3 regions of the Pseudoalteromonas sp. G5_S1_14_S5 genome follow, and region 1 is predicted to be linked to each of the others. Evidence: predicted binding sites of a transcription regulator. Region 1 holds the regulator's gene; each other region holds the start of a gene.
What was found. The regulator sigma-54, encoded in region 1, starts transcription at its own class of promoters, with help from an activator protein. The targets are predictions, from matches to a motif close to GTTGGCACGNNNNTNGNNT.

Region 1 (7,607 bases):
AAGCGTCTTTCCTATTGGATCATCTAGGTCAGAAAATCTTGCCGGATTGGTTCAACATCTCTGAGCGTCCTCATATTTTACGCGGTTTGGCATCTAGTCCATTTGATAGTGAAGGTGTACTTACCCAAGATCGAGAAATCATCACTGATGGTGTGCTTGCAACCTACCTACTAACGAGTTACGCAGCACGTAAAATGGATATGACTCCGACGGGTCATGCTGGTGGTATTCATAACTGGTTCGTTAAATCGACAGGCCAAAACTTTAGGCAGATGCTTAAAGAGTTGGGTACAGGTTTCCTCGTAACTGAAGTGATGGGCCAAGGCGTGAATACCGTAACGGGCGATTATTCTCGTGGTGCGGCAGGTTTCTGGGTTGAGAATGGAGAAATCCAATACCCAGTATCGGAAGTGACGATCGCGGGTAATCTAAAAGACATGTTCAATCAGATCGTTGCCGTCGGTAACGACGTTGAAACACGCTCTCAAATTCAAACGGGTTCTATCCTGCTTGAGTCTATGAAAGTGGCAGGCGAGTAATTCACTTAACGCCAACATGAAGAAATAAAAAAGGGAGCCGATGACTCCCTTTTTTATGCAGTGTTTCGCTGTTAAAGCGGTTTATGATGACAACTTAGATAAGTATGGTCGCTAAGCCTAAGAACACTGATAGGCCAATAACATCGGTTACTGTGGTCAGTGCCATACCACCGGCTAATGCTGGGTCGATATTCATCTTCTTCAGCATCACAGGAATGGTTACACCGGCGATACCAGCCACTATCAAGTTGGTCATCATTGCGGCTGAGATGATGCTCCCCAGTATCCAGTTGCCTTTCCAAGCTACCACAATACCACCAATGATAACGGCCCATAGAACGCCGTTGAGGAAGCCGATAGCCGCTTCTTTGAATAGTAGTTCGCGTTTGTTACTGTCACCGATATGACCAAGTGCTAAACCACGAATTACTAGAGCAACGGTTTGGTTACCAGCAACACCACCCATCGACGGTACAATCGTCATCAGAACCGCAATCGCAGCCATTTGGTCGAGCGTTGCTTCAAACATGTTGGAAACAGATGCGGCAGCAAGCGCTGCTAGAACGTTAGCACCAAGCCATACGCTACGACGACGAGCCGATTTTACGACCGGTGCGAAGGTATCTTCGTCATCATCCATACCCGCCATACTCATCATTGAGTGTTCGGCATCTTCACGGATAACATCAACCACGTCATCGATGGTGATACGACCAACGAGATGTTGGTTGCTGTCGACAACCGGTGCTGAAACCCAGTTACGACGTTCAAATAAGCTCGCGATATCTGAAGCGCTGGTCTCGACAGAGATGGCTTCATCTGCATCGTCCATCACTTCTGAAACTGCGATATCAGGCTGAGTCGTAATCAGTGTCGTCAGTGACAAATTACCAATAAGGCGCTCTTCTTCATCAATGACATACAGAGCATCGGTTGCATCAGGCAGTTCGCCACGCATACGCAAATAACGCAGTACAACATCAACATCGACATCACCACGAATCGTGATTACGTCGGTATTCATGATCGCACCAGCAGAGTCTTCTGGGTACGATAGGGCGGTTTCAACTAGTGCACGATCGGCGGAGTCCATTTGAGAAAGGACTTCGCGAGAAACATCGTCAGGTAGGCTTCGAAGTACGTACGCGACGTCATCAGTCTCCATGCCCTCGGTCGCTTCGGCCAAGGTCTCTGGTGCCATTTTTGATACAAGAGCATCTTTGACGTCTTCGTTTAGTTCATCAAGAATTTCACCGTAGTCTTCTGGATCGGTGAGTTGCCAGAGTACGTCACGACTTTTGCGAGGGGAGGCTTCTAAAAGGTGTGCAATATCCTCAGGCTCCATGTCCTGAAGTTGTCGGCGTACGTGTACAAATCGGCCGTTTTCTAGGGCTTCGCTGACTTCTTGGAGGGTTTGGTGAGCTTGGTCGAATTCTAATTGCTCTGCCATATTTTCCTCCTATCTCATTATTCTTACAATGTTTGGAATAGTAACTTAATTCTTGGGCTTATTTAAATCATAAACTTAGGTAGAACTAAGATTTAATATAGGTTGGTTCACCGTTTGATTTTACGTCGTTATGAGTAAAGCGTCTTAGCTACTCACCTTCATCAAATTTATCTTCGATAAGGTGGCAAACGGCATCAAGTGCTTGTTGTGAATCAGTCCCCGAAGCTTGAATCGTGATGTGTTGTCCCTGTGCGGATTCCAGCATCAATAGTCCCATCACGCTGTCTGCGGTAGCACTTTTATCTTCTTCACTATGAATTGTGATAGTGGCATCAAAGCTTTGTGCAAGCTCAACCAACTTTACGGCCGCTCTAGCGTGAAGACCCAAGCGGTTTTGGATCAGTACAGTTCGAGTTAATTCCATGGTTAGCCCTGTTGGTGCTTCTCTAAAGAGGCATGTCTGATTTGAACTTGATGCCCAAGTTGTTCGAAGTATTCGCCAATTTTCTGCGTTAGATACACCGAGCGGTGCTTACCACCAGTACAGCCAATGGCAACCGTTAGGTAACTGCGATTGTTTTTCTCTAACATTGGCAGCCAATGTTCAACAAAGCCTTGAATCTGTTGTTTGAGTTCAATCACTTCTTGATGTTGCTCTAGGAAGGAGTGAATCGGGGCATCAAGGCCTGTCATTGGTCGTAGGTCAGGTTCCCAGTGAGGGTTTGGCAAGAAGCGAACGTCAAACACGTAGTCGGCATCGCTTGGCAGACCAAATTTAAAGCCAAAAGACTGAAAGACGATGATCAGCTCTTGCTTCTCTTTGCCTTCAATTCTAAAGCGCACTTTTTCACTCAACTCGTAGAGGTTGCAGTCACTGCTATCAATCACAATGCTCGCTTGTCCTGCTAGAGGGCTGAGAAGTGTCTTTTCTAAATCAATAGCCTGCTCCAGAGAAAGCTTCTCTTGGCCAATTGATAAAGGGTGGATTCTGCGGGTTTCACTGTAGCGCTTGAGGAGCGTCTGCTTACAGGCATCGAGGAACAATACATCAACATCGATGTTGGTAGCTGACTCGAGTTGCTCAAGCGTGTCGGTGACTAACTGAGGCTCTTTCGGTAGGTTACGTATATCAATACTTACCGCAACGTTTTGGTTGCTTTCGCGTACTGATTCGACAAAGTTGTTGAGCAGGTTTACCGGTAGATTATCGACACAGTAGTAGCCCAAGTCTTCTAGGACTCGTAAAGCTACACTTTTACCGGCCCCTGATTGGCCACTAACCACGATTAATCGCATGTTATTGCTCGCAAGTTGGCACTTGAATCATGATGTCGTAAAGCTCTTGATCGCTCTGAGCATTACGTAACTGTTTAAGCGTCTGCTTGTCGTTTAGTCGTTCTGCCATACAAGAAAGGGTTTTCAGATGCTCTTTACACTGTTCGCTAGGAACCAGCAGAGCAAATAGTAGGTCGACAGGACGGTTATCAATCGCATCAAATTCGATCGGATCTTGGCATTGCAGTAATACAGCAATCGCTTTATCACTGACATTCATACGAGCATGGGGTATGGCGATACCATTACCAATACCGGTACTGCCCATCTTCTCGCGGCTCAACATGCATTCGAATAGCTCTGTTGAATCTTGACCACAGCTCTCTGCTGCGATTTGACTGATGAGCTCAAGAGCTCTTTTTTTGCTTGTGCATTGGACTGCACTTTTGGTGCAGTCCAATGAAAGTACTTCGCTTAATTGCATGTTAGTGACTACTTAGCTTTTCTTTGTGCTTGTTGAGTTGGCGAACGAGTTTATCAACCAACGCATCAATCGCAGCATACATGCTTCCATCTGTTGCTGTTGCATGAATCTCGCCTTGGTTTACGTGAAGGGTCGCTTCTGCAATTTGATTGATTTTCTCAACTTTTAAAACAACCTGAACACTATTGATATGATCAAAGAAGCGTTCAAGCTTGTCGAATTTGGTGTGAACATAGTCTTGCATTGAATCGGTAAGATCAACGTGATGGCCTTGAATATTGATTTGCATAGACTTTCCTTTTCAGTTGGTGCCCGATAATAGCGATTGAGTTAAGAGTAACTCAATGAGCTTATAGTAGGCGTTTACGCTGACTCGATGGGGCAATGCCCAGAGACTCACGGTATTTCGCTATCGTACGTCTAGCTACCTGAATTCCTTGGTCAGCCAGTAAAGCAGCTATCTTGCTATCACTGAGAGGCTTAGCGGTATTTTCTGCCGCAACAAGCTTCTTAATGAGTGCTCGAATTGCTGTCGATGAACATTCACCGCCATTGTCAGTACTGACATGGCTCGAGAAAAAGTATTTCAGTTCGAAGATGCCACGAGGCGTATGCATGAACTTTTGAGTTGTCACACGAGAGATCGTGGATTCGTGCATATCAACGGCTAAAGCAACATCGTTGAGTACCATTGGCTTCATCGCTTCTTCGCCATGTTCGAAGAAATCGCGCTGATGTTCAACAATGCATCGCGCAACTTTGAGTAGCGTCTCATTTCGGCTTTCCAAGCTTTTGATTAACCACTTCGCTTCTTGCAAGTTTGAGCGAATGTATTGGTTATCAGCGCTGTTGCCTTTACTGCCTAAGTCAGCGTATTGCTGATTGACTTTCAGCTTTGGCACACTATCCGGGTTAATGGTCACTAACCATTTACCTAGATCTTTAAATACCGACACATCAGGAACCACATATTCGGTTTCGTCTGGCGTAATCTTACTGCCAGGTCGTGGGTCCAGTTGTTGAATGAGCTGTAGAACCTCACGTAGCTCTGCTTCTTTCAACTTGGTTTCCTTGATCACGAGTTTGTAATCACGATTACCGAGTTGGTCAATATGGCTAGTAAGTACTAACTGAGCTTCTTCAAGCCAAGGTGTGTCTTGTGGGAAAGTCGCCAGTTGTAGCAGTAAGCAATCTTGAAGATTTAGCGAGCCAACACCCAATGGATCAAACTGTTGGATTCTTTTGCGTACTGCTTCGATTTCATCAAGCTCTATGTCTTCACTGTCGAAGTTTTCAAGGATATCTTCACAAGATACGGTGAGATAGCCATAGTCATCAATGGCATCGATTAGCGCGAATGCAATGCTTCGGTCTGTTTCTGTGAAGGGGGTGAGGTCGAGTTGCCAAAGTAGGTAATCGTGCAAGCTTTCGGTGGTTTCACCTTGATATACAGGCATGTCGTCATCGATAGCAATACCAGTGTTACCTGTATTTGCGCTGTAGACATCTTCCCAAGTTGTGTCGATCTCGAGCTCGTTTCCAATCTCTGATTTTTCGATTAAGTCTGAGCTGTCAGGTAAGTCTTGCTCTGCGGCTTCAACTGTTTCTTTCTCGTCACTGCTAGGCTTTTCTTCCGATGATGGCGTTTCTTCATTGCCTTCTTCGACATCGAGTAATGGGTTAGATTCAAGTGCTTCTTGGATCTCTTGTTGCAAATCTAAAGTAGACAATTGCAGCAAACGAATCGCTTGCTGCAATTGAGGCGTCATTGCTAACTGTTGGCCTAGCTTAAGTTGTAATGAGGGTTTCATTCAGTGTTACTTACCTAGTTATTATTCTTAGAACTCTCGATACTCTCTATATAATCATAGACGGAATTGTTCGCCTAGATAAACTTGTTTAACTTGTTCGTTATTGAGAACATCTTCAGGAGTACCCTCTGCGATCAGGTGTCCTTGGCTCACGATGTAGGCCTTTTCACACACGTCTAATGTTTCACGAACGTTGTGGTCGGTAATCAAAACACCCAAACCGCGATCGCGCAGGTGTTCGATGATTTTCTTGATATCGATAACAGAGATCGGGTCAACACCAGCAAACGGTTCATCTAGCAAGATAAACTGAGGGTTTGCTGCTAGAGCGCGAGCGATTTCAACACGACGACGTTCACCACCCGAAAGTGCCATACCATTACTGTGACGGATATGTTGGATGTGGAACTCTTCTAGAAGGTCTTCTAGTTTGTCCTGACGCTGTTCATTAGTCATCTCATTACGGGTCTGTAAAACCGCCATGATATTGTTCTCTACAGACAGCTTACGGAAGATTGATGCTTCCTGAGGCAGGTAACCGATACCAAGACGCGAACGGCTATGCATTGGCAAGATACTGATATCTCGGTCGTCAATGCTGATGGTACCTTCGTCACGAGCAACTAAGCCTACAATCATGTAGAAGGATGTCGTTTTACCGGCACCATTAGGACCAAGTAAACCGACGATCTGGCCTGACTCAACCTGTAGGCTTACGTCAGTCACTACTTTACGTTTGCTGTATGTTTTCGCTAGGTTTTGCGCTTTAAGGACGGCCATGGCTACTTATTCACTTCCGTTGGTTGTAAAACCGTTGATACTCGCTTGTTCTCACCACTGTCAGCGACTAGCTTCTGAGAGCTAATCTGGTAAGTGATCTTAGAGCCACGGATGACACTGCTATCTTGAGATAGCATTGCATTCTTGGTCATGATCAGTTTGTCGGCAACAAGCTGGTAATGCAGGTCGTCCGCTTCACCGTAGAGCGTCTTTCCGTCATCATTCAGCTGAGAGAAGGTCGCCGGTTTACCGAAGCCTTGAATGTCTTCAATTTCACCGTTTACGGCGTTGCGGGTAACAATAACCTTATCTGCATTGATATTGATGCTGCCTTGTTTAAGGTTTACATCACCAATGAAGGTTACTTGGTTACTTTTCATATCCAATTGCTGGCTGTCTGAGTCAATGTAGACAGGTTGCTCGCTATCAGAAGATAGGGCGTAGACATTTGGTGCCGCAAGAGTCAAAGCGAATAAACTAAGGTGTAAGAGTTTCATATCTACCTTGAACAGAATTAAAGAGAGTCGCATTGTTGGTACCGAAGTTACCTTTTATTGCTTGACCCTCATTTTCAAAAAATGTACCGATCATATGGACCGGAGTATCTGAATAAAAATCTCGGCTTTTCAGCTCAATAACCATTTTGTCTGTGGTCATTGTATCGAAGCTTGCCCCTGGCAGTAGATTCTTTGCCACAACGTTGTCATAAAAAGTGACAACTTGATTTTCATCCATAATCGCGAGATCAGCGGTGACTTGCCATTCAATTGTGTGTCCTTCTCGGAAGACCGAAAGAACAGGGTTTTGAAAGTGCGTGTCGCCAACTACTGAGAAGTGTTCTAAATATGTCGACTCAACTTGGTAGCTGCGAATACCTGACTCATCGTAACTGATGTTGTTTAGGCTGTTGCCGCTAAAAGCAGGTAGCTCCAAATTTGGAGCCACTTGTATCGCCGATGTTTGCTCTTTTTCGAACAAGTAGTAGGTCGACCAAGAGGCAATAAATATTAGTATTAAATAGATAATACGATTAAAACTCATATGCTTAAACCTTTGTGCACGTCGAGTTCATTTCTTGCTTGTAAAATCAGGTCGCAGACTTCACGAACTGCACCATGACCACCGTTGATGGTTGTCACGTAGTTTGCTCGCTGTGCGAGTAGCGGGTGACCATCTGCCACACAAACCTTTAAGCCAACTTTTTCCATTACCGGCCAGTCGATGAGATCGTCGCCGATATAACCTGTATTTTCAGGGGCAACTGAAAG
Region 2 (7,607 bases), on a different contig from region 1:
TCTCTAGACGCTCAAGAATGTTACGTGAAGTTACGAACTTACCTTCTTTACCCGCGAATGGAGACGTGTTTACTTGGAACGTCATTGTTACTGTTGGCTCATCTACAGACAGTGCTGGAAGCGCTTCTACTGCGTTTTGTGCACAGATAGTGTCAGAGATTTTTAGCTCACCAAGACCAGTGATTGCGATGATGTCACCTGCGTTCGCTTGTTCAACTTCGTGACGCTCAAGACCTAGGTAGCCCATTACTGTGCCAACTTTGCCGTTACGAGTTTTACCGTCTGCGCTTACGATAGTTACTTGCTGGTTTGGTTTAACAGAACCACGAGTTACACGAGCAACACCGATAACACCAACATAAGAGCTGTAATCTAGCTGAGAAACTTGCATCTGTAGTGGACCGTCTAGGTCAACTTGTGGTGCTGCTACTTGTTCAACGATAGTTTGGAATAGTGGTTCCATGTCTTCGCCAGTTTCGCCTTCTTCTAGGCAAGCCCAACCGTTCAGTGCTGAAGCGTAAACTACTTTGAAGTCTAGCTGTTCGTCAGAAGCACCTAAGTTGTCGAATAGGTCAAATACTTGGTCCATAACCCAGTCAGGACGTGCGCCTGGGCGGTCAATCTTGTTGATTACAACGATTGGCTTAAGGCCGTGTGCGAATGCTTTTTGCGTTACGAAACGAGTTTGAGGCATTGGGCCATCTACTGCGTCAACGATCAGTAGCACAGAGTCGACCATAGACATGATACGCTCTACTTCACCACCGAAGTCCGCGTGTCCCGGAGTATCTACGATGTTGATGCGGTGATCGTTCCAGTCGATTGCTGTGTTCTTAGCAAGGATAGTAATGCCACGCTCTTTCTCGATGTCATTCGAGTCCATTACGCGCTCTTCAGTCTCACCACGAGATTCTAGTGTGCCTGATTGTTGTAGCAGTTTATCAACCAGCGTTGTTTTACCGTGGTCAACGTGCGCGATAATTGCGATATTTCTTAACTTATCAATCTGTGGAGTAGACATGGATTCTCGATTCACTCATAAAAGTAGCCGCACATCACCTCTACAATCAGGGTTAGTGCCACTAGCTTGATTAAAAAAACGGTCAATAATATACCAGATTCTAGCAAAAACCCCAGAAATATGTGATCTGAACCAAAGCCTTTTTATCAGTTAGCGATTCACATTGGCTTAACTTTGACTTAGTACAGTGTTGACTAGCAAAGTCTGTCGGGTTCTAAAACGTCTCGTACGCGAGTAACTCGCCAAAACTCCGGTTAAATAACAAAAGTGGATTGACAATGTCTGCAATTCATTGCTGAATGGTGTTCGCTTTCGTCTCATCTTGGTGCACCGACAAACAAACGCACCAACATGGTGCAAACAAAGATCATTTTGGTGCAAAACTAGAGGCAGGCGAAACAGAACAAAAAGTAAAGCATTGAAATTAATGGAATAATTTTTTTGGCACGCTTTTGGCAACAGATAAATCAGCATCGATTAATGCACTTGTTAGACATTAATCAATGCTGGTTTCAACCGAATCGAGCTAATACCAAATTAATAACACTGGAGGTTATCCAAGATGTCAGTAGAAAACGTACTATCGCTGATCCAAGAGAACGAAGTTAAATTTGTCGACCTACGCTTTACCGATACTAAAGGTAAAGAGCAGCATATCTCTATTCCTTCTCACCAAGTTGACGCAGACTTCTTCGAAGAAGGTAAAATGTTCGACGGCTCTTCAGTAGCTGGTTGGAAAGGCATCAACGAATCTGACATGGTAATGATGCCAGACGCATCATCTGCTGTTCTAGACCCATTCACAGAAGACGCAACGCTAAACATCCGTTGTGACATTCTAGAGCCTGCAACTATGCAAGGCTACGACCGTGACCCACGCTCAATCGCAAAACGTTCTGAAGAGTACATGCGTTCTACAGGTATCGCAGACACAGTTCTAATCGGTCCTGAGCCAGAGTTCTTTCTATTTGACGACGTTAAATTTGCAACTGACATGTCAGGTTCTTTCTTCAAGATCGACGACATCGAAGCAGCATGGAACACAGGTTCTGACGTAGAAGGCGGTAACAAAGGTCACCGTCCAGGCGTTAAAGGCGGTTACTTCCCAGTAGCTCCAGTTGATTCATCTCAAGACATCCGTTCAGCAATGTGTCTAGTAATGGAAGAGATGGGCCTAGTTGTAGAAGCGCACCACCACGAAGTAGCAACTGCGGGTCAAAACGAAATCGCAACTCGCTTCAACACGCTAACAACGAAAGCTGACGAAACTCAAATCTACAAGTACGTTGTACACAACGTTGCTCACGCATTCGGTAAAACAGCGACATTCATGCCTAAGCCACTAGTTGGTGATAACGGTTCTGGTATGCACGTTCACCAATCCCTAGCAAAAGACGGCGTTAACCTGTTTGCTGGTGATAAGTATGGCGGCCTATCTGAAATGGCTCTTTACTACATCGGTGGTGTTATCAAGCACGCTCGCGCCATCAACGCATTTGCTAACCCATCAACTAACTCGTACAAGCGTCTTGTACCAGGCTTTGAAGCACCAGTTATGCTTGCTTACTCTGCACGTAACCGTTCTGCTTCTATCCGTATCCCAGTAGTACCAAGCCCTAAAGCACGTCGTATCGAGCTACGTTTTGGTGACCCAGCAGCGAACCCATACCTATGCTACTCAGCAATGCTAATGGCTGGTCTTGACGGTATTAAGAACAAGATCCACCCAGGCGAAGCTATGGATAAAGATCTATACGACCTACCAGCTGAAGAAGCGGCAGAAATCCCAACTGTGGCTTACTCACTAAAAGAAGCTCTAGAGTGTCTAGACGCTGACCGTGAGTTCCTAACAGCTGGCGGTGTATTCTCTGACGACTTCATCGACTCTTACATCGACCTTAAGTCTCAAGATGTAGAGAAAGTAAACATGACAACTCACCCACTTGAGTTCGAACTGTACTACTCTGTTTAATCTCTGGTAGATAAGCTTTCTTACTGCAATCATGTAAGAATCGCTGACTAAATATTAGGCTCGCCTCGCAGGCGGGCCTTTTTTATCTTCTCCCAACCTCTCCTTCTTCGTAACATGCCTTAGATAATAGACAAAAACCCTCAGAGGCTGTCGAACTAAATACAATAAAATCAATAACAAACTAACGCCAAACGTGAAATCACCTAACGGTAAAAAGAGGCCAACCATATGAAAAACATACTGTTCCTAATCGGGTTAACAGTCGCATTCTCATGCTCAGCTCAAACGATTTATACCTGGGTAGATGAAGATGGCGTACTTCATTTTAGTGATACACCGACAGGCGAAGGCGCTAAGTCTCTTGAGCTTCCAGATGTTCAAGCTTCAGCACCCGCACCTAAATTCGAGCCATCGAAACCCGTTGACGACCAAGCCACCTCAACCCTTCCAAACCAAGAGCAACCAAAAATACAACAGACCGAGCGAGAAGTCCCAGCACCATTAGCTCTTACTATGCTCACTCCCATTCACGACCAAACTATTCGCAGTAATCGTGGCTTCCTCTCAATTCAAATCGAACTCAACCGTAAACTAGGCATTGGTGAACAGCTGCAATTGATGCTCGACGGGCGACGTTATGGCGCACCACAAACCCAGCCTAACTGGCAGTTGAAAGATATCGATCGCGGCACTCACACCATTGCAATTCAAGCACATAGAAGCGGCAAGCTTATTGCATCTACTAGTCCAGTCACCGTGTATTTACATCGAGCGACGATCAAGTAGGCTAATGGGTTAAAAGAGACTGAATAACATCAACTTTTACCTTTTCTCAGCAGCTTTTCGCGACTTTTATGAATTATCTTTAGCTTCTGATTGATATGCGCCATACTTGAACTTAGCTACGCACCAATTTGGTGCAGTGAGAAAAAACACCAGTTCAAGGACGAAACAGTGAATCGATCAGCCAAATGCGACAGCATAGATACACACCACCTTTCCAACGCCATTCTCGATAATATGGTGACATCGACATTGATGCTCGATGAACAGTTATACGTGCGATACGCCAACTCGGCAGCTGAACAACTCTTTTCACAAAGTGCGAGACGCATTGTTGATCACCCACTGAGTCAACTTATCCAACACGCTTCGCTCGACCTAGCACTGCTTACTCAGCCTCTGCAAAGCGGCCAGAGCATTACCGACAGTGACGTGACCTTTGTTGTCGATAACCGCCCGCTGATGCTTGAAGTGACGGTAAGCCCTATCACCTGGCAGCGCGAGACCCTATTGCTCGTTGAGATGCGCAAGATCGACCAACAAAGGCGCCTCAGCCAAGAGTTAAACCAACATGCACAACAACAAGCAGCGAAACTGTTAGTGCGTGGCTTGGCGCATGAAATCAAGAATCCATTGGGTGGCTTAAGAGGGGCGGCACAACTGCTTGGAAAGATGCTTCCCGATCAATCACTGAATGAATACACCCAGATCATTATTGAGCAGGCCGATCGCTTACGTGCCTTAGTCGACCGTCTGCTTGGTCCGCAAAAGCCGGGAACCAAGTCAGAAGAAAATCTCCATCAGATACTCGAAAAAGTCAGGCAGTTAGTCGAGCTCGAATCTGGCTCAACATTAGCTATCGAACGAGATTACGATCCTAGTCTGCCACCGATAGTGATGGACTCAGCCCAGGTTGAACAAGCGATGCTCAATATCGTGAGCAATGCGGCACAGATTTTAAAGGAGCAGGATTTAGGCAAGATCACCATTCGCACCAGAACGGTGCATCAAGCCAACATTCATGGTCAGCGGCACAAACTCGCAGCTCGTATTGAGATCAGCGATAACGGCCCGGGCATCCCCGATGAATTAAAAGACACCCTGTTCTACCCCATGGTCAGTGGGCGTGAGGGCGGTACAGGATTGGGACTATCGATATCTCAAAACCTCATCGACCAGCACAACGGAAAAATCGATGTTGAGAGCTGGCCGGGGAACACAACATTTACGATTTACTTGCCCATTTAAACGAAGCTTCACCTCTCGATAGAGAAACCAAGCTTCAGGCAAGGAACGAATACAGAACAATAAAAACAATGATTATCACAATAGATTTGGCTGCAAAGGAATTGAATTATGAGTAAGGGATACGTTTGGGTCGTGGATGACGACAGCTCTATCCGCTGGGTAGTAGAAAAGACACTTTCATCGGCTGATATAAAGTGTGAAACATTTGCTGATGCAGAGAGCGTACTGCTTGCACTTGAACGCGAAACACCTGATGTATTGGTGTCAGATATCCGCATGCCCGGCATTGACGGTATTGAGCTATTGCATCAAGTGCATCAACGCTCTCCCGATCTACCGGTGATTATCATGACGGCGCACTCCGACTTAGATGCCGCGGTGAATGCTTATCAAAAAGGTGCCTTTGAATATCTGCCTAAGCCATTTGATATCGATGAGACACTTACCCTCGTAGAGCGAGCGATCGCTCACAGCCAAGAACAAAAGCGCGAACAAGCTAACGAAGCTTCTGAAGAGACCAACGCCCCTGAAATTATTGGTGAAGCACCAGCAATGCAGGAAGTATTTCGTGCCATCGGCCGTTTGTCTCGCTCATCGATATCGGTATTGATTAACGGGGAATCGGGGACCGGTAAAGAGCTGGTTGCTCATGCTTTACACCGCCACAGCCCAAGAGCAAAGAAGCCATTCATTGCCCTCAATATGGCGGCAATACCGAAAGACCTCATCGAATCCGAACTGTTTGGTCACGAGAAAGGTGCCTTTACTGGCGCTAACAGCGTTCGCCAAGGACGCTTTGAACAAGCCAACGGTGGCACCCTATTTCTAGATGAAATCGGTGACATGCCACTCGATATTCAAACTCGTTTGTTGCGTGTACTTTCTGATGGTCAGTTCTATCGTGTCGGCGGTCACTCTGCAGTTAAGGTGGACGTTCGTATCGTCGCCGCTACCCACCAAGATCTTGAGCGATTAGTGCATGAAGGCGATTTCCGTGAAGATTTGTTCCACCGACTCAACGTTATTCGGATTCACATTCCTGCCCTACGTGAACGTAAACAAGATATCGAAAAGCTGACTCATCATTTCCTAACCTCAGCGGCTGAAGAACTGGGTGTGGAAGTGAAAACACTGCACCCAGAAACCATAATCAAGCTGAACCAGCTAAATTGGCCAGGTAACGTGCGTCAACTAGAGAACATCTGTCGTTGGTTGACCGTGATGGCGAGCAGTAGTGAAATCCTTCCTTCAGACCTACCACCGGAGCTATTGGAAGAAAAAACGATCGCATCATCAGGTACTGGAGATAACTGGCAGCAGCTGCTTGCTGATTGGGCAAAATGTGCGCTTGATTCAGGAGAAAAAGAGCTGCTCACTTATGCTCTTCCGGAGTTTGAACGTATACTGCTAGAGGCTGCACTCAACCATACGAATGGTCACAAGCAGGACGCAGCCAAGGTTTTGGGCTGGGGAAGAAACACCCTAACTCGCAAGCTCAAAGAACTGTACTAGGCCTCTAACAATACAAAAATGCCAGCATAATGCTGGCATTTTTTTCTGTTTTGATTCTCAAGCGAGTGATTAGATAACGCGAGAGAACTGCTGTTGGCGAGCCTTAGCACGCAAGTATTTATCGAAACACATACAGATGTTACGAATCAGCAGACGACCACGAAGCGTTACGCGGATTTCTTTGTCGTCTACTTCAACCAAGTCATCATTAATGAAGGTTTGCAGAAGCTCTAAGTCTTCTTTGAAGTAACGATTAAAATCAACAGCGAACTCAGATTCGATCATCTTCTTATCGAGTTTGAAATTACAAATAAGCTGCTTAATCACTTCTCGACGTAGTAAATCGTCGTTATCTAGTGCTACACCTTTCCAAAGCGCATGGCGAAGGTCATTCACTTGAGCGTAGTATTTCTTAAGTTCTTTTTGGTTTTGCGCGTAAGAGTCCCCCACCATAGAGATAGCCGACACACCAAAGCCTACTAGGTCACACTCTCCCTGAGTCGTGTAGCCTTGGAAATTACGGTGCAGAACACCCTCACGCTGAGCCACTGCTAGTTCATCTTCTGGAAGCGCGAAGTGATCCATACCAATGAACTGGTAACCTGCTCCCGTTAGAGTCTCGATGGTATCTTGCAAGATAGCCATCTTCTCTTCAGCTTTTGGTAGGTCTTCATCTTTAATCTTACGCTGCGCCGCAAACAGTTGTGGCATGTGAGCGTAGTTAAATACCGATAGACGACCAGGTTTCATCTCAAGTACTTGCTTCAGCGTTTCAGCGAATAACGCTTGAGTCTGCTTAGGCAAGCCGTAAATCAAATCTAGGTTAGTTGAACGGAAGCCAAGCTCTTTAGCACGCTGAACCATAGCTACGATGAACTCTTCATCTTGCTCGCGGTTCACCAGCTTTTGCACTTCTTTATTGAAATCTTGAACACCGATACTCAGGCGGTTGAAGCCTTCATTACGTAGGTGATCCAGTACATCGAGTTCAATCTCACGTGGGTCAACCTCGATGCTGATCTCAGCGTCAGCAGTGAAGTTAAACTCATCACGTAGGATCATCATTAGACG
Region 3 (7,607 bases), on a different contig from region 1:
AAGGTTTAGTCCAATTCACAATGAAACTTATAGCGTTACAGAACTAATAGACGTTACATCGGCTACAACCATAAAAACACCTCCGAACCTTATTCAAATGCGGAGGTATTTTTGTTTCGAGTAATCTCGCTATCAACCTGAACCTAAGAGTGGGCAGCCACTGAGATTTTAGGTGGGTTGATATTGTGTTTCTTAAACTCTTTCATGACACGAAGCGTAATATATCAGACGGTTTTTACTCGTTAGCACAGTACTTTTTATGTTGCACGATTGGTTTATTTATCACTACATAAATAGAAATCAAAAAATGTGAGTTACCTCAAACTATGATTTAGCTGAATTATCGCTCAGTTATTAGCGAGTAATTGCAATCAATACTTGCAGTTAAAGCCCTGAACAAGTAACGTTGCGGCGTTTTTCACATTAAAAAGGTAAAGGCATTGATCTCCACAGCAAATATCACCCAACAATTCGGCGCTAAGCCACTTTTCGAAAATATTTCAGTTAAGTTCGGCGAAGGTAACCGTTACGGTTTAATCGGCGCGAATGGCTGTGGTAAATCGACGTTCATGAAGATCCTATCTGGTGAACTAGAGTCGACTTCTGGCAACGTAAGCTACGATCCAAACGAGCGCGTAGCTAAGCTAAACCAAGACCAATTTGCTTACGAAGAATTCACGGTAATCGACACGGTTATCATGGGTCACAAAGAGCTATGGGCAATCAAGCAAGAGCGTGACCGCATTTACTCTTTGCCAGAAATGAGCGAAGAAGACGGCATGAAAGTAGCTGACCTTGAAGTTCAGTTTGCTGAAATGGACGGTTACATGGCTGAAGCGAAAGCGGGTGAGCTTCTTCTCGCTGTTGGTATTGAAGAATCACAACACTTCGGTCTAATGAGCGAAGTAGCACCTGGTTGGAAACTTCGTGTGCTTCTGGCGCAAGTTCTATTCGCAGACCCGCACATCATGCTTCTAGACGAACCAACGAACAACCTGGACATGGATACAATCCGCTGGTTGGAAGAGACACTAAACCAACGCAACTGCACAATGATCATCATTTCGCACGACCGTCACTTCCTAAACTCTGTATGTACACACATGGCTGACCTAGACTACGGTGAACTTCGCCTTTTCCCAGGTAACTACGATGAGTACATGACGGCAGCAACTCAAGCGCGTGAACGTCTACTGTCTGACAATGCTAAGAAGAAAGCACAAATTGCTGAACTTCAAACGTTCGTTTCTCGTTTCTCTGCTAACGCATCTAAAGCGAAGCAAGCAACGTCTCGAGCTAAGCAAATCGATAAGATTCAGCTTGAAGAAGTAAAAGCTTCTAGCCGTCAAAACCCATTCATCCGTTTTGAACAGTCTAAAGAGCTATTCCGTAACGCACTTGTGGTTGAAAACCTATCTCAAGGCTTTGAAGAAGACCTATTTAACAAGTTCGATGCCATCTTCGAAGTAGGTGAGCGCGTTGCAATCATTGGTGAGAACGGTGTGGGTAAAACAACACTACTGAACACACTAGCTGGCGAACTTGAAGCTCGTACTGGTGAGTACAAGTGGTCTGAAAACGCAAACATCGGCTACTACGCTCAAGACCATGCTCATGATTTCGAAGAAGACATGAACCTGTTCGATTGGATGAGCCAATGGCGCCAAGAAGGTGAAGACGAGCAGGTTGTTCGTGGCTTTCTAGGTCGTATGCTATTTGGTCAAGACGACATCAAGAAATCAGTTAAGGTAATTTCTGGTGGTGAGCAAGGTCGTATGCTTCTTGGTAAGATCATGATGCACAAGCCAAATATCCTACTTATGGATGAACCGACTAACCACATGGATATGGAATCTATCGAAGCGCTTAACTTGGCTCTTGAGAACTACAAAGGCACATTGTTCTTCGTATCTCACGACCGTGTATTCGTAGACTCTCTAGCTACACGTATCCTTGAAATCAAAGATGGCAAGATCAACGATTTCCGTGGTACTTACGCTGAATTCCTAAAAGCACGTGGCTAATTTAGACTAGTGTTTCGGACAACCGCTGTTTGTAAAAACCGATAGTTTAAATATAACGAAAAATGTCCTTATAGAATTGAAACGCCCTTATCAGTAGAAAACGATAAGGGCGTTTTTTATTACCTACAGTTTATTCAGAGGTGGTGATAGTCCACAACATTTAAACTGAGCCACAATCTTCTCTAATTTCACACTCACGCTCGATACCTGTTCACTATAACGTACAGAACCTGATACCACGCTATGTGTGTTACTTGCTAGATGAACAATGTCACTGATGTTTCGGTCGATCTCCGCAGATACCATGGATTGTTCTTCAGACGCAGTCGCTATCTGACTGTTAAGGTCAAACATCTCTCCAACTTGGAAGTAAGCTCATTAAATGTATGAATACAAATCCAATGAGTTATTGACCTTTAAAATCAATGTTTGCTTTAGGAAAAGCTAATTTAATACATGATACATGTAGGTTTAGATGGTCTGAAGCGTGGAACCTGTATCGGGGACGAATTGGAATGGAAACTTAATGATATAAAAAAGGTGCAGTTGATACGGCACCTATAAGATTTCACTAAGCAGGGGTTAACTTTACGCTTACTGCGCGCCTTTGACGTTGAAATCTATCTTGTCTGCACCTGTAAAGACTTGGAAACGTAAGCCTTTAGCTCGAGCAATAGTAGTGATACCGAACTTCTGCGCTAAATCTAAACCCATTTGGGTCACGCCAGAACGTGATAGGAGAACAGGAATACCCATCTGCGCCACTTTGATGACCATTTCAGAGGTAAGGCGACCTGTGGTGTAGAAGATCTTGTCTGCGCCATCTTCTTTGTTGAGCCACATCTCACCCGCAAGGGTATCAACGGCATTGTGACGACCTACATCTTCCACAAACGACAACACTTGGTCATCTTTGCACACCGCACAACCGTGAACCGCACCCGCTTTCTTATAGGTGTCGTTATAGTGGGTCAGGGCTTCCAGAGCAGTATAGATCTCAGATTGCTTAATCTTGGTTTGAGGCACTTGGTAATCTTCCAACTGCTTAATCACATTGCCGTACATGGTGCCTTGACCACAGCCAGACGTCACCGTCTTCTTCTTCAATGCTTGCTCAAGTTGGCTTGTGTCTTCTTTAGTGATGACCGCTGCAGAGCTGGTTTCCCAATCAATAATGATAGATTCAACGGCTTCTGGATCAGAAAGGAAGCTTTGGTTTTTCAAATAACCTAAGACTAACGCTTCCGGGCGAGAGCCCAATGTCATCAAAGTGACGATCTCTTTCCAGTTCAGCATTACCGTAAAAGGGCGCTCACAAGCGATTTGTTTTGTTAGCTTCTCACCATATTCGTCAAACACTTCAACTTCGATGGTCTGAAGTGGGTTTTCACTGGTTTTTATTATGTTTGGTTTTACCACAGTCACGTCCTACTTAATGAGATAGCGATTTTATGAGATAGGCGTTAACAAGAGCAGCATAGCTCTCGTTACTCAATGCGTTAGTTTGTATGTGTCATTATCGTTCACGCTTCAATGAATAACCATACGACAGCATGGCGAAGAGCGTTTGCAAATCTTATTCCAAAATAACGGGGATTCGTTAAAACATGAAGCATTAGATTAAAATAGCGCAAAATATGAGAGTTCACGGAGACTAACTGTCTCAAACCAGCGCAATCGACTAACGTTATAAAGGTAAATTAGCGACAGACGCAACACAGATACGGTAAGACTCAAGCTGTATTGGCGTGTTTATTGCTTTGTAGAGGGTATATGATTATACGAAGTACAAAATGTCCTACGTATGATCAGAATAAAGAAAATCAATTGGGTGCAGTATGTCTGAGATAAAAGAATTCCAAGAACACTACGAAAAAACAATATCAGCTTGGCCAATAGGTGTCCAAAGAATAGAGAAAGAGATCAAAACTGGTATTTGGGTAACGACTCAATGGGAACTCATCGGTTTTGAATTATTACCTGAAAATGAAACCCCAGACGTATGTTTGCTCCAGTTACACAAAGACGAACGTACCGACTACCGCTTCAATCTAAGCTCTCAGCAACCTAAGCTATTCTTAGTTATGGATAATGTTGACTCCGGTAAACCTATTATTCAATTACTGACGGCGTCACAAACAGTCGCAGGCCAGTACATGGACGGAGATAACCAAGTATTGTCTTACAACATGCCTTTACCTGTACAAGCGTGGATGGAAGCCTTTATCGGTCGTCATGGTGAATTATTAGAAGCAAGACGCAAGAAGCGTAAAGGGGCAGGTCGTTCTAATGGCAACTAACTTTTTTAGCCGTTGGTCTCAACGAAAGCTCGATGAATCGACTGACAAAGCGCTCGAAGCTGAACAGCCTGTTGAGGAAACTTCGTTTACTTCTTCTGAGCCAGCTTCTCAAACACTCAGCTCAGCTGAAGAACTCGCACCAAATGACCCAACTTCTATCGAGCCAACTGACGCTTTAGAAGAGTCTGCTGACACTAAAGAGTCGGCATCAGAGACTACTGAAGAGCTATCTATGGCTCAATTATTGGTATCAGAAGCATCAGAAAGCGTAAAAAAAGCCGCATTACGTAAATTCTTTCTCTCAGAAGAGTTTAACGTGCGTGATGGCTTAGACGATTACGATGACGATTACAGTAATCTTAAGTCACTTTCTGAAGGTGTCGCTGAAAGCTTACGTGATTGGGTAAAAGAGAAGGTAGAAGAAGAAACCCCAAGCGAACAAGAGCAAGTTACTGAAAATCAAGAAGAAGCTTCAATTAATAACGCTGAAGAAGCGGAATCAGATCTTGTTATAAGTGACGAAATTACGGGACAAGAAAAAGAACTGTATAAAAACATAGTATCAGATAATTTCGACACCGACGCTATCGAAAAAGACCCAAAAGAGGTGAGACAAAATATACCACACAAAGAATAGGTACATTTTGACTAAACACTCAATGAACCGCTTGCGACAAAATGTCCCAAGCGGTTTTTTTATTATAAATATCGATTTAGTTTCAACCTAATCCATTGAAAATATTGAATTATTAAATTGGCACGGCACTTGCTAATACTAGTCCGTTATCGACTTTTTTGTAGATAACTCGCGTAAACTTGACGAGTGAATGAATAGTTAACGAGGCCATCAGTTGTTAACTGATTACTCAGCAAGTGCTCTAACGCTACCTACAATCAAGATTGAACAGATTATCCATATCCAAAAATGGAACTGAGCAATGCTTAAACAATTATTAGAACAAGCAACTTCAAATAACGCAAAAGCGAGGCTGTATGCGTTTGAGAATACCGTTGAGTTAACAAACCTAATTCCACCGACAGTCAGTTATGAAAGTGGTGGTAATACACTAATTATTGGTCCAACTGCGATCATTGAAAGTGCTGCGGCTCAATTGCCTCAGTTAACAAGCCTGACACTACTTTCAACAGACGGTGCCAAAGCGACCAATGCTGAGTCAGAGCTTTACTACGCAAATACTGTTCAGGTTTCTGGATTCCTTGGTACGTTCGAAGTTCTAATCGAAAACAAAGGCCTAACCAATAACCTTGCGAAAGTAGCAATCAATCATGACTGTTTTGATGTGGTTTTGGATTTATGTCTGAATAGCTGCATGACAGAAGAAGTGCCTGTTCCTGGTTATTACCCGGTAGGGCGCGGTTATCCAAAACTGGCTGAAGCGCTAGAAGAAATTCCTACGTTAATGGGCACGTTTGACAAGCCTAAGTTCTTCCGTTTGGACACAGACCTATGTGCACACAGTTCTCGTGGTGTGAAAGGTTGTGAGCGTTGTGTTGATGCTTGTCCTGCTGGTGCACTCTCAAGTGAAGGCTCTGATAAGACGGGTCACAAGATTGAGATCAACCCTTACCTATGCCAAGGCGTAGGTACTTGTGCAACGAGCTGTCCGACAGAAGCTATCTCTTACGCATTGCCTAACCCTGATGATACTCAAAAATTCATTGAACGTACGCTCGCTAACTACGAGCAAGCGGGCGGTTTGGATCCAATTGTACTTATCTGTAGCTCACGTCATGAAACCTACAACGCGATGGCACTTAAAGCGCTACCGGACAACGTGATTCCTATTGTTGTCGAAGAGCTGCCATCTATTGGTATCGATACTTGGTTTGCAGCATTGGTTAATGGTGCGACTCAAGTTCTGTTTGCGGCATCTCGCTTTATGCCAGAAACGATCATTCGTGTTCTGAATAACGAAGTAGGGATTGCTCAAGAACTACTAGACCAAATCGGTATTCCGAAAGCAACCATCGATATTTTGTACTTAGAATCTCTACGTGAAGGTCCTCCAACACTGTGTGTGGATTCGTTTGACCTTGCACTTGGCGATCTTCAAGGCAATAAGCGTCAACGTCTATTCACAGCACTTGATGCGATGTCTTCAGCTCGTATTCCTGTTGAGAATATTGTTGAGCTTCCGTCAAACGCTCCTTACGGAAACGTTTCGTGTGATAGCAAAGATTGTACGTTATGTATGAGTTGTGTGGCTGTATGTCCAACACGTGCACTTCATACCGACGGAGCTTCTCCATCTCTTAAATTTGTAGAACAAGACTGTATTCAATGTGGCCTGTGTGAAAAGGCATGTCCTGAAAATGTTCTAACTCTTACGCCTCGAATGAACTGGGTGAAAGAAGAACGTCAGAAAGCGGTTGTGATTCATGAAGAGAAAGCAGCGGAATGTGTACGTTGCCACAAACCATTCGCACCTCAGTCTATGATCGACATGCTACAGAACAAGTTACGCGGTCACTCTCACTTTTCAGATGAAGCGGCGATTAATCGTATTGCTATGTGTGAAGACTGCCGTGTGGTGGATATGTTCGATTCAATGGCTCAAGACCCATTGAAACAATTGAAATACTAGGAGTTAGCCTTGGAAACGAATTTGGATCAGGCACAAGAACAGACACTAAGAACTGAGATCTACTTGGTTCTATCTGCACTATTTCGTTGCGCACCTTCTGAAGAGGTGATCGACTTTCTAAAAACGCTAGACATTGAAGCATCTGAAAGCGCAATGCAGAAAGCTTGGGTTGCTATTCAAAAAGCGGCAACAGAATCAAATCGAGAAGCACTAGAAGATGAATATCAAGATCTTTTCATCGGCATTGGTCGCGGAGAGGTCGTTCCATTTGGTTCTTGGCATCGCACTGGCGCCATGATGGAGAAGCCATTGGCTGATATTCGTCATGATTTAGAGCTTTTAGGCATTGAGCGTGATGATCAAGTGAAAGAGCCAGAAGATCACATCGCGGCGCTATGTGAAGTGATGGCGATGCTAACGGCTGAGGAAGAAGCACTGCAACAAGCGGTATTCAATAAGCACCTTGGCCCTTGGTTTAACTCTTTCATACGTCAGCTTGCAGGGGCAGAAAGCGCGAACTTCTACAAATCAGCCGCTCAGCTATGTGAAGCATTCTTAACGTTAGAACAAGTGCGTTTTAGCGTGAATACAAAAAGCAGTAAGCACAAATTAAAGATTGATGTGAAAAACGTCACTGATTACGAGTAATCGAGCAGTACGCGATTATATCGATAGAG

Region 2: the regulator sigma-54 is predicted to act here: its motif matches at 1,462-1,480, upstream of glnA (glutamate--ammonia ligase).
Region 3: the regulator sigma-54 is predicted to act here: its motif matches at 5,078-5,096, upstream of ACTRWI_RS11365 (4Fe-4S dicluster domain-containing protein).

What each region holds. Positions count from the first base shown of each region.
Region 1 is NZ_JBQKUM010000007.1:49,775-57,381, reverse strand. It holds gene pmbA (metalloprotease PmbA) at 1-539, shown strand, start outside; gene mgtE (magnesium transporter) at 634-1,989, opposite strand; gene ACTRWI_RS03735 (HPr family phosphocarrier protein) at 2,138-2,413, opposite strand; gene rapZ (RNase adapter RapZ) at 2,416-3,285, opposite strand; gene ptsN (PTS IIA-like nitrogen regulatory protein PtsN) at 3,287-3,748, opposite strand; gene hpf (ribosome hibernation promoting factor) at 3,750-4,037, opposite strand; gene ACTRWI_RS03715 (RNA polymerase factor sigma-54) at 4,099-5,559, opposite strand; gene lptB (LPS export ABC transporter ATP-binding protein) at 5,614-6,339, opposite strand; gene lptA (lipopolysaccharide transport periplasmic protein LptA) at 6,342-6,836, opposite strand; gene lptC (LPS export ABC transporter periplasmic protein LptC) at 6,817-7,380, opposite strand; gene kdsC (3-deoxy-manno-octulosonate-8-phosphatase KdsC) at 7,377-7,607, opposite strand, start outside.
Region 2 is NZ_JBQKUM010000003.1:97,215-104,821, forward strand. It holds gene typA (translational GTPase TypA) at 1-1,021, opposite strand, end outside; gene glnA (glutamate--ammonia ligase) at 1,584-2,993, shown strand; gene ACTRWI_RS01795 (DUF4124 domain-containing protein) at 3,222-3,779, shown strand; gene glnL (nitrogen regulation protein NR(II)) at 3,948-5,024, shown strand; gene glnG (nitrogen regulation protein NR(I)) at 5,133-6,536, shown strand; gene hemN (oxygen-independent coproporphyrinogen III oxidase) at 6,606-7,607, opposite strand, start outside.
Region 3 is NZ_JBQKUM010000032.1:18,689-26,295, forward strand. It holds gene ACTRWI_RS11335 (methyl-accepting chemotaxis protein) at 1-9, shown strand, start outside; gene ACTRWI_RS11340 (ABC-F family ATPase) at 441-2,024, shown strand; gene ACTRWI_RS11345 (hypothetical protein) at 2,148-2,378, opposite strand; gene ACTRWI_RS11350 (formate dehydrogenase accessory sulfurtransferase FdhD) at 2,619-3,449, opposite strand; gene ACTRWI_RS11355 (DUF3305 domain-containing protein) at 3,863-4,324, shown strand; gene ACTRWI_RS11360 (DUF3306 domain-containing protein) at 4,314-4,961, shown strand; gene ACTRWI_RS11365 (4Fe-4S dicluster domain-containing protein) at 5,263-6,930, shown strand; gene ACTRWI_RS11370 (TorD/DmsD family molecular chaperone) at 6,940-7,578, shown strand.